One region of the Paenibacillus sp. V4I7 genome, then DNA from elsewhere that is predicted to be linked to it. Evidence: riboswitches for the same ligand, from Rfam matches in the RefSeq annotation. Region 1 holds a riboswitch; each other region holds the start of a gene.
The links. Region 1 has a riboswitch for cyclic di-AMP ahead of QFZ80_RS27400 (stalk domain-containing protein). Riboswitches for the same ligand answer to the same signal wherever they lie in the genome.

Region 2: it holds a riboswitch for cyclic di-AMP, as region 1 does, so the genes downstream of both, QFZ80_RS39290 (potassium-transporting ATPase subunit F) here and QFZ80_RS27400 (stalk domain-containing protein) in region 1, are expected to answer to the same signal.
Region 3: it holds a riboswitch for cyclic di-AMP, as region 1 does, so the genes downstream of both, QFZ80_RS06985 (hypothetical protein) here and QFZ80_RS27400 (stalk domain-containing protein) in region 1, are expected to answer to the same signal.

What each region holds. Positions count from the first base shown of each region.
Region 1 covers NZ_JAUSZD010000002.1:5,848,532-5,853,448, reverse strand. Annotated here, with positions in the region: gene QFZ80_RS27400 (stalk domain-containing protein) at 1-715, opposite strand, end outside; cyclic di-AMP (ydaO/yuaA leader) riboswitch at 720-871, opposite strand; gene QFZ80_RS27395 (LiaF transmembrane domain-containing protein) at 1,034-1,324, shown strand; gene QFZ80_RS27390 (PspA/IM30 family protein) at 1,351-1,977, shown strand; gene liaF (cell wall-active antibiotics response protein LiaF) at 2,149-2,811, shown strand; gene QFZ80_RS27380 (sensor histidine kinase) at 2,861-3,925, shown strand; gene QFZ80_RS27375 (response regulator) at 3,980-4,627, shown strand; gene lepB (signal peptidase I) at 4,654-4,917, shown strand, end outside.
Region 2 covers NZ_JAUSZD010000002.1:8,197,961-8,202,877, reverse strand. Annotated here, with positions in the region: gene kdpA (potassium-transporting ATPase subunit KdpA) at 1-1,405, opposite strand, end outside; gene QFZ80_RS39290 (potassium-transporting ATPase subunit F) at 1,453-1,530, opposite strand; cyclic di-AMP (ydaO/yuaA leader) riboswitch at 1,953-2,124, opposite strand; gene QFZ80_RS38400 (APC family permease) at 2,352-4,178, opposite strand; tRNA gene QFZ80_RS38395 (tRNA-Leu) at 4,867-4,917, opposite strand, start outside.
Region 3 covers NZ_JAUSZD010000002.1:1,228,176-1,233,092, reverse strand. Annotated here, with positions in the region: gene QFZ80_RS06995 (SDR family oxidoreductase) at 1-179, opposite strand, end outside; partial or broken gene QFZ80_RS06990 (IS110 family transposase) at 371-1,393, shown strand; gene QFZ80_RS06985 (hypothetical protein) at 1,652-2,038, opposite strand; cyclic di-AMP (ydaO/yuaA leader) riboswitch at 2,124-2,263, opposite strand; gene QFZ80_RS06980 (hypothetical protein) at 2,345-2,881, opposite strand; gene QFZ80_RS06975 (glycoside hydrolase) at 3,340-4,917, opposite strand, start outside.

The sequences.
Region 1 (4,917 bases):
TATCAAGACGCTTGCCTTTGATTGCACCGCCAGTATCTGTCGCGTAAGCATACATGCCGCCTACAGGTAAGCCGTTGAAATTATAACCTTCTATATAGAGCTTAGATCCTAGAGGAATCACGGTGGGATCTACAGCAACGGTTCCAATACTTAGTGGATTACCCATATAATCAAAAGCTCCGTAGCCGCCATTCTCAGATGGATCTGCTGAATAGGCAGTGGATTTAAACAATTCATAATCTGGCGCATACTTATTGCCATCTTTACTTAGAATAGCTAATTTGCTGCTAGCGTCCCACTGAACGGGAATATCGGATACTTTGCTTAGAAAACGAAGAGGCACGTATACGCGTCCATTTTGGAATTCCGCATGTGTGTCCATCTCGACACGGTGGCTATCGATTTCAGCTTCTTTTTGTCCAGATACTAAGGTGATTGAATGTTTGCTGTTATTTAGCGTGACCTTGATCTCATCGCCTTCTTTTTGCCACTTTACTTCATAACCAAGCTTCTCCGTTACGAAACGAATCGGTACTTGGGTAGCATGATTCTCATCCAAAAAAGGCTGAGCATCCGGAAATTGAACCAGTTTATCATTGACTTGCACTTTCACATCCATCTCTGCGGCATTCGCCGTAAATGGGGAAAGAAAGCCTCCTGCCAACACTGTTAAAGACACAGCAAGGCTAGTTAACCCTTTAGTAATTGTATGCAATTGGTAATCCTCCTTCATGAGCCTTCGAGGTTAGTTGACGGGTTCGGGAAGAAGGTTCTCCCTAGTCTGCTCCGATGAAGAGCAAATATTCACCCCATGTAAATCGTCCCCCGTACCGACACTTTGTCTGTGCACCGGACTCGGCTTCAAATAGTTTAGCACTTGAGGCCTTGTGGGACAACGGCCAAAATATGGATGGAGGTCTTAGAGGGTACTGGACTTAGGTCTAGGTACAAAAACAGTCGCGAGTCCGTTTTGACGTTTAGCTGTTTCAGGTACGATAGAAGCATGAAGAACACGTGAGGGGCGGTAAGCAGAATGAGTATGGATCGATCGAAAGGGTTGGCTTTGGTTTTAATCACAGCAGGTATACTTATTTGCCTGCATCAATTTGGCAGTCATATTCATTTTATGGGATTTTTATTCCCGGCAGCTATGCTTGGATTAGGCTATGTAGGCATTAAGAATGGGAAGAAAATTGGTTGGTTTTTCGCCGGCTTAGGCGGCTTGATACTGACCATTAAACTATCGGGCTTCATCGCCATTGCTTTCGCTGTATGTTTAGTGGTGTACGGTATTCATCTATTGAAGAAACGAAATGAATTTTAAAACATAAGAAAATGGGGGTGTAATTCATGAGCATATTGAATCGGATTGGCAAAATAGCAGAAGCTGCATGGCAAGAAACGGCCGGCAAGCTCGATCATCATGAACAGGGTAGCAGCGTGATAGAAAAGCTGGAACAGCGCTATCAGGAGGCGCTGCAGCGAACTATTGAGCTGCGACGCCACAGTGTGAACGCAGAGGAGATGGCGCAGCTGCGCGGCGAGCAAGCCGAGCTGGCAATGCGCGCCGGCGATGAAGAGCTCGCGCGGCTCGCGCTGCAAGAGAAGCAGCGCGAGGAAGCCGCTTGCGAGCACTACCGCGCGCAGTACGCGAGCAGCCAGGACGTGTGCCTGGCGCTCGCGGATGAACTGCGCGGGCTGCGTGCGGGGCACGCAGCCGAGGGGGTGCAGCCGCCGAGCAGCGGTCTGCACGAGAAAGAGGCTCGCGACACTTGGCGCGAGCTGGAAGTGACCGGCCGCGAGCTCGGCCGGGAAGCGCTGCAGGGGCTCCGCGAAGCGGGCCGCCTGTCGCAAGAGACGCTGAAGGAAGCCGGCGGCAACCTTCAGCAGGAGCTGCGCACGCTGCGCGGCAAGTTCCAGCAGGATTGGCAGCAGCATCGCTCCAGCGGTGACACCGACCCACGCGACAAGAAATAGTCGCGTGTTATCCCTCAAGCGCCTAATAACTAGGCGCAGGAGCTCTTGACCTCCATGATTCATGCGGAAGCCTTGCCGCGCAAGGATTTGCATCTTGGAGGTCGTCCATTCTTATGGTATGCTAGGAATCTATATGAACTAATTTAAAAGTCAGCCAGAGGAGGTGCAGCGATGGGAGAAGAAACTAAAAGCAACCGTAACCGCAATACAGCACTAGTGCTGATTGGAGCCGGTCTTTTTTTGCTTCTAGATCATACGATAGGCTTTTTCCCCATTCTTGCCATTATCCTCATCTTGCTAGGCATTCATCGGGTCCGTTCACGCAAAGAGCGCAAAGGTTATGTACTGATCGGCATAGGGGCAGTGATTTTATTCGGAGATCACATTACCATTGTGTTCTCTATTGTTTTAATTTCGCTAGGTTTGTTTTTCATACGATCGAAGCAAGTACACAAAGACGACACGTATATGCAGAAGCAGAAATTGGTGGATAGCGTCCGTTTAGGCCGTGAGCCTTGGATTTTACGCAACAGTTCAACTTGGTACATTATTGGAGAAACCTACATTGATCTTTCACTTGCGATTTTGGAGCAAAAGGAAACCACGGTCATCCTGCAAGGCGTAGTAGGAGATGTAGATATCAAAGTGCCGGAGGATATCGGTGTCGCTGTGACGGCTTCCATCTCGTTTGGGCAGATTCAAGTTGCGAATGAGCGTGAGTCCGGGGTTATGAATAAGCTGATTTGGCAGTCCCCTAACTATGAACATTGCGATCACCGCGTGAAACTTGTGCTTTCTTACATCGTAGGAGATATCAAGATTAAAGTATTGTGAGAATGTGCGCTTGGGCACGCGTAAAGATCTCGAGGAGGTTCATTACCAATTGGACGGCTATAAACGACGATTAACGAATATGATATGGCGCAGCATGAGTGAATCGATCATCTTTAGTTTCGTTGTGTTTGGCGCGATCATTTATTTTTTGAATTCGCGCAATCTGATTGTGCCATTTACGAGCTGGCAAGAGGGCGTTAAATTTACATTTATGGCGATTTTGGTTATAGGCGGCATTGGCGCTGTGTATGGCTTCTGGAATAGCAACCGAATTACTCGGAGGCTTGAACCGATGATGGAAACGATGATTTTGCTGGAAAAAGGAACGTTTGCCCGCGGTGGCTTCCAACACGGTGAAGATGAAATCGGGCGACTGGGTGATCAGTTAGGCCGTATTATGAAGCGGTGGGAAGAGCAGGTTACTTCCCTACAGCGCTTATCTAATGATAATGCGGAGCTTGCGGAGAAAGCAAAGCTGTCTGCGGTTATTGAAGAAAGACAGCGATTAGCGCGAGAGCTTCATGATGCGGTGAGCCAGCAATTATTCGCGATATCGATGACGGCAACAGCAGTAGGGCGGACTTTGGATAAGGATTTCGAGAAGGCTAAACGGCAAATTCATCTCATCGAGGAGATGGCATCTGTTGCCCAATCGGAAATGAGAGCCTTGCTGCTGCATCTAAGACCTATTCATCTGGAAGGGAAACGACTGTCCGAAGGACTTGTTGAGCTTCTGAAGGAGCTTGCGGCAAAAGTGCCCATGGCGATTACTTGGGATATGGACGAAGATATCCGCTTGAATAAGGGGATTGAGGATCATTTGTTCCGTATCGTACAAGAGGCGCTTTCTAATGCTCTGCGCCATTCTAAGGCGAACAAGCTGGAAGTGAAGCTGCTGCACCGTCATGACGGTGTTCGTCTTGCGATACGCGATGACGGAGTCGGTTTTGAATTAGATGCTAAAAAGCTTACATCGTATGGTATAGTGTCCATGAAGGAGCGGGTTAATGAAATCGGCGGCTCTGTGGATATCATTACGGCGCCTGATCGAGGTACACGCATTGAGATTCGTGTGCCTATCCTCGCTACCACTGAATATGTTGTGGAAAATTAACTTTTAACCATAGATGGCAGGGCAAAAATAGTTTTCTAACGAGAGGAGTAGCAAATGGAAGACGCGTTGATTAAGGTTTTACTTGTCGATGACCACGAAATGGTCAGGATCGGACTAGCAGCTGTTCTAGGCACAGAGGATGGTATTGAAGTGGTCGGGGAAGCCAGCAATGGTCAAGATGGCATTCGGCTTGCACAGGAATATCGACCGGATGTCGTACTCATGGATTTGGTCATGGAAGGCATGGACGGTATCGAAACGACAAGGAAGCTGCTGCAACTTTACCCGGATTGCAAAGTCATTGTGTTGACGAGCTTCTTAGATGATGAGAAAATGTATCCAGTGATTGAAGCTGGGGCTTTCAGCTATTTGCTCAAAACGTCCCGCGCCTCCGAGATCGCTCAAGCGATAAGAGCGGCCGCTAAAGGGCAGTCCATTCTGGAGTCTCAGGTCGCCTCCAAGATCATGAATCGCTTTCGTCAGCCTAAGCCGGCAGCAGAGCCGCATGAGGAGTTAACCGATCGTGAAATGGAAGTGCTACGCTTGATTGCTAAAGGTAAATCCAATCAAGAGCTAGCCGATGATTTGTTTATCGGTGTGAAGACGGTAAAGTTTCACGTCACCAATGTTCTGGCCAAGCTAGGTGTGGAAGATCGAACACAAGCCGCCATCTATGCCTTTAAACATGGTTTGGCTGAATAGCATTTAGTCACAAGGGAGCGATAGGAATGAATCTATTAAAGCAAATTTGGAGTTGGTTTGGCTCCATTGCCATTTCGTTTATTTTAGTCGTATTTCTTGGTGTTTTCGTGTTCCAATCAACGAAGGTTATGGGACATTCCATGGATCCGACGCTGCATGACAGTCAACGCGTGTATGTATCAAAGCTTTCTCATACGTTTAATTATGAACCGAAATATGAGGATATTGTTATTATCGACTCCAGAGTCGATCTTAAGAGAACATTCAAGAACGATCTATTAGACAGCCCA
Region 2 (4,917 bases), 2.3 Mb from region 1:
CAAAAGCGGAGCCGTTATTAGCAGCACCTGACGTGAAAGCATACAGCACTTCAGCCAACCCATGCATCCCCTGATTGGATATCGAGGTAATGGATTCAGGACGAATAAGTGCCCAAGCTGTCGGTGCCAAAATGATAAGCGGATGGATCAGAATGGCGATGGCCGCCAACTTCACCTCTTTGCCCTCAATTTTTTTACCTAAAAACTCTGGCGTACGACCAACCATAAGTCCACAGATGAACACCGACAAAATGAGGTAGAGCAAGCCGTTTAACAAGCCGACCCCTTTACCGCCGAACACATTGTTCAGCATCATTTCCGCGAAAGGAACGATACTTCCGAGCGGTGTGAGCGATTCATGCATTGCGTTTACGCTACCTGTAGTGGCAGCTGTAGTTACCGCTGTGAATAGAGCAGTTTCAGCAATCCCGAACCTTACTTCCTTGCCTTCCATGTTGCCATGTACACCTAATGCATCTACGGCAGTTATGCCTCGATACTCGACGTAGAATACCGCCCACAACATCACGATAAAGATGATCCCCATAGCAGCAAAGATGGTCCAACCTTGCTTTTTGTTCTTAATCATCAGACCGAATGCATACACCAGAGATGTAGGCAGCAGCATCATACAAATAATATGGATCAAATTGGACACCGGTGTCGGATTTTCAAAAGGATGCGCTGCATTCGTACCGAACCACCCGCCACCGTTTGTACCGATATGTTTAATCGATTCCAGTGAAGCCACTAACCCGCGAGTAATCGTTTGTGTGGCCCCTTCAATTGTTGTAGCTTGCACAGCTCCCAGTAGTGTTTGCGGAATACCCTGAAAAACTAAAACTAAAGCAACAATGAAGCTCAGTGGTAAAAATACGCGTGTAATCGCTCTGGTCATATCCACGTAAAAGTTACCGAGATTATCTTGACGGCCAACTAAACCGCGTATAAAAGCTACCGCCACAGCGAAACCTGTTGCAGCCGATGTAAACATCGGGAACGTAATGGCTACCATTTGAGAGAAATACGAAAGTGTATTTTCACCGCTGTATGCTTGCCAGTTCGTATTAGTAATAAATGAAACAGCCGTGTTAAAAGCTAATGCCGGAGGCATATTACCAATATCGTCAGGATTCAATGGTAGATATTTTTGAAGCCGAAATACCGCATAAATCAGAAGCATCATGACAAAATTAACTAATAGTACGGACCCTAAATACTTTTTCCACCCCATCGCTTCATCTTCATTAACACCCATAATGCGATAGGAGACCCGCTCAAAAGGAGCAAATACACGATCAAGTCCACTCTTTTCATACCCAAAAACTTTCACCAAGTAACTACCCACAGGCTTCACTAAAAGCATAATAATACCCAGTGTGATGACTACCTGTAACAATCCCATACCCATAGTAGGTTCTCCCCTTGCTTACTTAAGTTCTTATTCTACAATTAAAATTTCTCCGGCTTCACTAAAACAAAACCGAGATACACCATAATGGCAAATCCAATAACACCGATAACAATCATATGAGTGCCTCCTACAAGTTTTTTCCAAAACGCTTATCGAAAGCTAAGCTTAAGCTCATGCTTTTTCACAATATTTTAAAAAAGCCCAAAATCCTAAGAATGTTACGGCCATTAATAAGATCATCGTTACGTCGTTGTACATAACACACCTCCTGTAATTTAACCGACTCTAATGCTTTCTTGAAATAGTGTAACGCCGAACCGTATAAAAATGAGGTAAAGAATCTATAGCATCCGTATAAAAAAAGCATAAAAATCTTGTCTTGAAAGAGATATACGCCCCAGAATGCTCAAACAAATACGATAATAGATTCACTCTCCTCCAAATTTCGAACAACAAAAAGAAGCCTAAGAGCAGAGAATCTCTACTCTCGGGCTTCTTAGCAGCGTTAATAAACGGGCTGTGAAAGCACGATAGAAAGTGGTTCTCTCCCAATACGCTTACGAGGTTAGCTGTCGGATTCGGGCTTGGAAGTGCCCTACCTTGGCAAGCTGCGCTTGTTTTGGATTCACCCCGAGAAACCGCAATTTACATACATTCGGCTTCTGGCTGGTTCCCCCGCTCCCCTTGCGGGGACTCAGCGTTTGAAACTTGTTGTGAAGTTGTTGAAAAGAATGCTACGCCTCTTAGCCATTATTGTAAAACGCTGTGGAGAGACGCTATCCCGTAATTTAGGGCATATTAGGCAAATAAAAGCGCATCCAAATTGATAACACGTTCATTATCGATAGAAATGCTTCGTTTTTCTACCGTTATTGTCATTTTGTCGCAAATGGACTATAAAAAAAGGCAGCCTTACAATGAAGTAAGGCCACCCTACTTATTTTTTCAAATGATACGGCACTGTCGTTACGATAAGGTCTCTTCTATACAGCAAGAAAGCACGGATAAGTAGACTGGATTGGTTATGGAGAATATTCTGCCAGCTTTTCTTAGGAATAAACTGTGGGATTAGGACGGTTACCCGAAAATTTGATTCAGCTGCCTTATGCTCGACCGTATCAATAAATTTCATCAATGGTTGAACAATGCTCCGATACTGGGAATGTAAAGTTACCAGCCTTATCTCGGGCTGCCACGTATTCCATTTCTCCTCAAATTGTTTCTCGACGTCTCTTTCGAAAGCCACATAAACGGCGATGATCTGATTTGGCGAAAGGGATTTGGCATAATTCAAGGAGTTCTCTACCACATGCGTAATGCCCGCCACAGGCACAATGATCACATTTCCTTCAATAGGAATCGCTGGTTCGCAAGTTGTTATTCTTAATTGTTCGCCTACGGCCTCATAGTGTTTCTTGATCTGGTGAAAAATAAAAACAATTAGTGGCAAAAAGATGAGAACAGACCATACCTGCCCAAACTTAGTAATAAAGAAGATCATCATGACCGTAAAGCTCATGAATGCTCCAACTAAATTAATCGTTAATTTAACCATCCAGCCTTTCGGTTTCTCACGAAACCATTTCACCAACATCCCTGTCTGAGCTAAGGTAAATGGAATGAATACTCCGACTGCATACAGAGGAATTAATTGCTCCGTTTGCCCTTTGAAAAGAAGGATTAACAAGATCGATGTAACCGCCAGGAAAATGATTCCGTTTGAATACCCTAATCGATCTCCTCTAATCGTAAACATCCTTGCTATAAATTTATCCTTGGCCAAATTAACAGCCAGTAAGGGGAAAGCCGAATATCCCGTATTCGCAGCGAGAACTAGAATCATAGCGGTTGTACCTTGGATGACGTAATACATGAAATTTCTACCGAACGTTTCAGCAGCTATTTGTGAGACAACCGTTTCCTCTTCTTTGGGTGATATCCCATAGTAATACGCTAGATAAACGACTCCCGCAAATAAAATGGCAAGTAATAAGCCCATAGCCATCAGTGTTTTGGATGCATTTTTTGGAGCTGGATCCTTGAAGTTTGGGATTGCATTAGAGATCGCTTCTACCCCTGTTAAAGCAGAACTCCCCGATGAAAATGCTCTTAGTAATAAAAACAAGGAAATACCTGCAACGGGCGTGCCAATTGGAGCATGCAATTCAGCTGAGACATTCCCAGTTACAATGTTGAATAATCCGACTCCAATTAAGATAAACAAAGCCAGCACAAATAGATACACAGGATAAGCTAAAATAGAAGCCGACTCCGTTATACCCCTGAGATTTAAAATCGTAATGAAAATAACTAGTAGGATGGCAATAACTACATTATAAGGATGTAAGTGCGGAAAAGCAGAAGTAATGGCATCCGTACCTGCAGAGATACTGACCGCCACCGTTAGTATGTAATCAACTAAAAGGGATCCTCCTGCAAATAAACCCGCGTTCATCCCGAGATTTTCCTTCGATACGACATAGGCCCCGCCACCATGCGGATAGGCATATATGATTTGTTGATATGACAAAATAAGTGCTAATAGAAGAAACAGAACGCCTATGGCTATAGGGATTGTGTACCAATAAGCTGCAGCACTTACGGTAATCAATACTAGTAGAATCTGCTCAGGCCCATAGGCAACGGATGATAAAGCGTCGGAAGAGAGGATAGCTAAAGCTTTCTTTTTATTAAGCTTTTGTTCCCCTAGTTCGTTTGACTTTAATGGCTGACCGATTAAAAATCGTTTAATGACAGAAAACATGATTTACACCCGCCATGGTTTTATTAAGGTTCATTTCATTTTACCCAAATTTGTTAAAAAGGAATCATAAATAAGGAGCTTTCAACGTCTTTCCCCGACTGCCGTCACTTCGAGTAGTTAACGAGCAGTAAATCCACATAGGATACTTCTGCCCAAGTAATGATTGGTAGGTTGGTTAACCGACAAAAGTAGTGTTTTTTCATCAAAGGATTCGACAAGACTCAAATTGAATAAATAACTTACTATACAAAGAAAGGTCGTGGCTCTGTGTACTCACACGAAGATTTAATTTCAATTCGACTCGGGATCATGCTCTTTGTGGTTCCAATACTGGGCGTCGTATCACTTTATTTGATTAGATAAATTTTTAAAACAGCAACTCCCTTGGGATGCGTTCTTAGCTCATCACTTAATAGACTGGGCCATTAACAGACTAGAGCGCATAGCGCTCACACGAAAGGTTGTGCAGCCTTGAAATGGATTATCTGTTGGTTCAAAAGACCGAAGCCAGTGAATGTAACGGGGTACATCCGGCTTCACGGCACATGGTATGTGATTCATGAGTAGAAGTCATGGCAGCATGAATATGACTGCATTCAGTTAACGTAAGCCCTTCGGGGCTTTTTTAATTCGCGATTAAACAAAAAAACCCTTAACTAGTAAGGGTTTCCTGCTTGAAAAACTGGGATGCGGTCGGAGGGATTTGAACCCTCACGCCTTGTGAGCGCCACCCCCTCAA
Region 3 (4,917 bases), 4.6 Mb from region 1:
TCATGTACATTGGTGACGTCCAGTTTGAAAATTTTGATATTATCGTAACCGGTAAGCTCCGTTTCTTTGTCGGGTGTACGCATGGTTGCAGCTACGTTCCAGCCCATTTCAGCAAACCGAATCGCCGTAAGTTTTCCCAAGCCTGAACTGGTTCCCGTAATAAAAACTGTTTTACTCATTGTTAATACCTCCAAATTATATATTGAACGTTCATTCTATTCCAATTAAATGGTTTAGATCGAATGTTCATTCTATTATGATACAAGATTCGTTTTCTGTCAAATACTTCAGTCGCACAGCGCTGCACCACAGAGGATGAAAATGGATAAAATCCGTCAATACTTCTACTACGGCTGGGTGAGGAGGGTCGATCAACTATGGTGCCTTAGAGCCTGTGGATGTTCATAAGGAATCCATTACTGCATGTACAATGACACCCGAAGGAAAGGAGATTCAAACGTTTTCTACTAAAACCGTATTTCTAATCTAGTTAATTGACTGGATTAAAAAGCATGGTTGTACCCACGTAGCTATGGAGAGTACAGGCGTATTCTGGAAGCCAATTGTTAACCTATTAGAAGCTGAAGATATTGAATTTTTAGTTGTAAACGCCCAGCATATGAAAGCTCTACCAGTGCTAGAGGGAGCAAACATCAAACTGGGCTCTGTAGTTTCAGATATTATGGGGGTCTCGTCTAAGGACATGCTTCACGCCATCGCAGACGGTGAAGAAGATCCTGAGAAACTAGCAAGCTTCGCTCGGCGCACTATGAAAAAGAAAAAAGATGAACTCGAACTCGCTCTTCGAGGTTACGTAAATCCTCATCAACGCATGATGCTTAAAACCATTTTAACCCACATTGACTTCCTCACCGAACAAATTGCGATATTAGATCAAGAGGTTGCCCAGAGAGTTATCTCAGATCAGGAAGACATAGAGCGATTAGATTCTATACCTGGAATTGCAACTCGAATGGCTGAACAAATCTTAGCTGAAATAGGAACAAACATTAAAAACCAGTTTCCAAGTGCGGCTCATTTCTGTTCTTGGGCAGCTCTCGTACCAGGACATAATGAGAGTGCAGGCAAACGGAAGTCTTCTAAGGAAAAAAAAGGAAACAAATATTTAAAATCTGCATTAACAGAAGCCGCACATTCCGTAGGTGCCTCCAAAAACTATCTTGGTGCTATGTATAGGCGAACATTAGCACGAAAAGGCAGGAAAAGAGCAGCTATTGTTGTAGCCCATGCCATGCTAAGAATCGCTTATTATCTGCTGACAAAAAAAGACATGTATGTAGACTTAGGTGAAGATTATTATGATAAGCAAAAACTTGGAGCTATTGTACGGAACTCAGTTCGAAGACTTGAAACCTTAGGCTACAACGTTTAAAAAATGAATGAGCCGCGTCTTCTTTAGTGCTGTTCTTTTTCTTCGACTGCCAGATTTTTAATTTTTATGGTAGTTTAATGAAAAAAGCAGGCTGCCTGCCTGCCTGCCGTATTTCAAGTATCGTTTTCTGTTAGTTGAATTAAGAATTAAATGTGAGTGACTTCCATAACAAACGAACAAAAAAGTTGGTTATGATGGGCTTAATGTAGAATCAGCAACCGAATAATATATAGAAGCAGCTTTATCTTTCAACGAAGCTCATATAATACTGCTTCTAATGTACTCTCTGAGGCAAGGATACGGACCACCAAAAATATGAGCCATGGTTACGATAAATTTGTGATGTTCCTCCAAAATTTTCAGGGGAATGCCGATGCGATTGGCTAGTAATTGTTGATCCGCTAATTCCCTTTCCAAACTTAGTTGGTTTAGTAAGTCATTGTTTTGTCCGACCGTTTTGCTTATTTCCAATAAAGTCTGTGTTACGACGCCTGATGGCCGATACGCCAAATTGGAAAATTCAATGTCGAACTCCTCCAACCGTAGCTTTAAGTGAAGAATCTCTTCTTGACGTTGTACAGAAATGTTTGATCTTTTCGATTGAAAAAGGTTCTTCACCTCTTTGGTTACTCTCTTAAGAAGCATGTCTAATTCCTCCTTTTTTCTCTTGTACGAAAAAAGGAAGCGAGGGAATAGAGCCCTAAAAATAAAGGACCCATTAATGTTTCTATCATTTTTTCTTTCTACGCTGACGAAGTTAGCTGACGGATTCGGGTTGAAAGTTAACCCTAACACTCAAAAAAGTGTACTCACCCCAGAAAACTTGGTTCCCCCGCTTCTTTAATCTAAAGAATTAAGCGTAGTATGATTCATTCTTATTTTATCAATTTACCCCAATACAAATTTAGAAACAATAGTAATATTTACTTATATTTTTATGTCTATTTTCAACTAATAGTTCAATTTTACTGTGGTTAACGCAGCAAGGCCACCGATCATCGGCAGTTCTAATAAAGTTTCTTCTTCCATAAATTTTTCTAATTTTTCCATATCAAGATTAAAAAAACCGCTTGCGTTGTTCGTGAATATTGCTAGGAATTTCACCAAGCCAATGGGCTGGTTAAAGTTCATCGTCTTACATAATTGACCAATTTGAATTCCTAGGTTATATGGTGAAATATTAATACCTACCTGATAAAAAAGCCTATCGAATATTTCTATTGAACCGTGGACAATCACGGTAGGACCATTATTATATTTACTCCATTCAATTTCATTCGGGATGGTCTTGTCATGCATCGTTTGGAGAGCAACACTTTTTAGTTTGCTTACATAATTATCAAATTCCATATTAGATAATAAATCTTCAAAGCGAGCAATATCATGATAATGCACTGAAAAGCATCTTTCAATTGATATCCATTCTTGAAATAACTCAGAATTTAGAATCAAAATTTGTGTTTCTGTTGGGCTTAACCCTTTTTTCAAAATCAATAGCCATTCCATCAATTTTATTTACATGGGCCCAGTCTGAATCAAATTTCTCTTGCAAAGACAAAACTCCCCTTCCAACTACCTATTTTAAAATTGGAATTTATTCAGGTGTATGCTTGAAGCTTGCCCTAAACTTTCCATACTGTATTCTCTCAAAATAGTAACCTCCTAAAATTGGGGTTCACGGGAGAATGACGTTCCCTTCTCGCGCCGATAATGAGGCGAGCCATCTCCACGAATGAATGTGAGGCGCACCAACAAGAAGATCCCCATTTTACGGGGATCTTAATTCACATATGTTTATGTCGTCGGACGCGGTCCCTTGAACTTGTTGTCGGCATCAAGAACATATTTGTTCTTGATGGTTTCAGATTTATGGTTACGTTCTTGTCCCAACTCTGGAAAAGATAAATGCCCTTGTATAGCAACACAATTTGCATTTATAGCGATTGTTACTGTTCCACCTTGATCCAGCTTATCATCGGTTTGGAACCGCCTGCCTTGACGGCTTTCACGATGAGTTCACCGTCTGTCACAAGGATGCTGTCGAACGTTTTCGCTTCCTGTTTCGAACCAATGACATAACCGGTCAGTTTCGTTTCTCCATTGATGGTCAAATTCATTATTCGATCACTTGCTTTCCACGGATCGAAGAACCCGACGGTCACATTGTAAGTGCCGTTTGGAATCTGGAAGCGGTACGCAAGCCCCTTACCGTTGTCGTTCCCATCGTATTGGCGAATCGATTCGTAAGCGGCGGTCGGACTGCTGTGTGCCCAGGTCGATCCGTCATCGGCTTCGTAACCCCACTTGATACCTGTAACGGGATCACTGCCATACGGCTGCTCTTCCAGCGTTTGAAGCGAACCGAACATCTCACCGTCCTCCAATTGGAAAGGTGTTCCGTCACCTGCGTCAACATAGAAAAGCACTTTGCTGGCGTTCCCGATTGGTGTCACCTCTATCGGCTCTGACGCCGCCTCCTCTCCGCCTCGCTTAGCGATAACCGCAAACGAATAGGTGACGCCATTTTCCAATCCCGTTACGATCGTAGAACCCGGATTGGCCAATTTTTCTACGGATCCGGACTCGTTCCCAGTTGAGGGTGTGTACCTGATCACATACGAATCCGTGCCATCAACTTCGCTATATTGCAGCGCTACCTGCCGATCGCCTTCCTTCACCTGGTAGATTTCCGGCTTAGACTTAAAGTTATCAGTCTCACGAGCGATTTTTAAGTAGGAGAATTCCGCGTCAGCCCAACTGTGAAGACCAGCACGACCACTCGTGTAAACCGTGTCCATCAGGTCAAATACCCGATTCCCGTCGATAAAGGCCTGAATACGTTTCCCGTTCAGTCGAACCTCTAGTTGATAAAGCTCACCCAGCTTCGCAGTGAATGGAGCGGAAGCAGCCAAATTTTGACCGTCTCTGCGAATGAACAGCGCGCCGTTTTCGAAGCCGAACATGTATCCTTTCGCGTAGCTATTTCCGCGGAAAGCGATGCCCCAATCGGCTCCTGCCGTCGATTGTTTGGCAATCGCCGTAATTGTGCCATCGATCAGCTGCAATCCATTGACGCCGAGTTCCCCCTGGTTATCTCCTCCTGAAGCATGCTTCAAAAGGCCGTCTTTCATGAGCCAATTGCTAAGATCCTGTTGGTAGAGTGTCATGTCCATGTTCTCAAAATCGTCTTCTAAGCGAACATCCTCATCTTTCGGTGTCACCATCGTTTCCGTGAAACCAGCACCATTACCGCCTTTACCGATGGAGGACACACGAACGGCAACTGGCGATCCATTGGTTAAGCCATCCAATTCAATAGAGTTTTTATTGGTAGAAATGATCTGCGAGCCAGAAACAACCTGAACGTTGTAGCTGGTGGCACCTTCTACCGGAGTGAATTCAAGGTGCGCTTTGTTATCGCCCGGAATGGCAATGATTTTGCTAGGAGCCGGCACATCGGGCTTCACTTGAAATTGGGCCGATGAAGGACTGACATCCTGGCCGTCCACCGCTTCCACGACCCC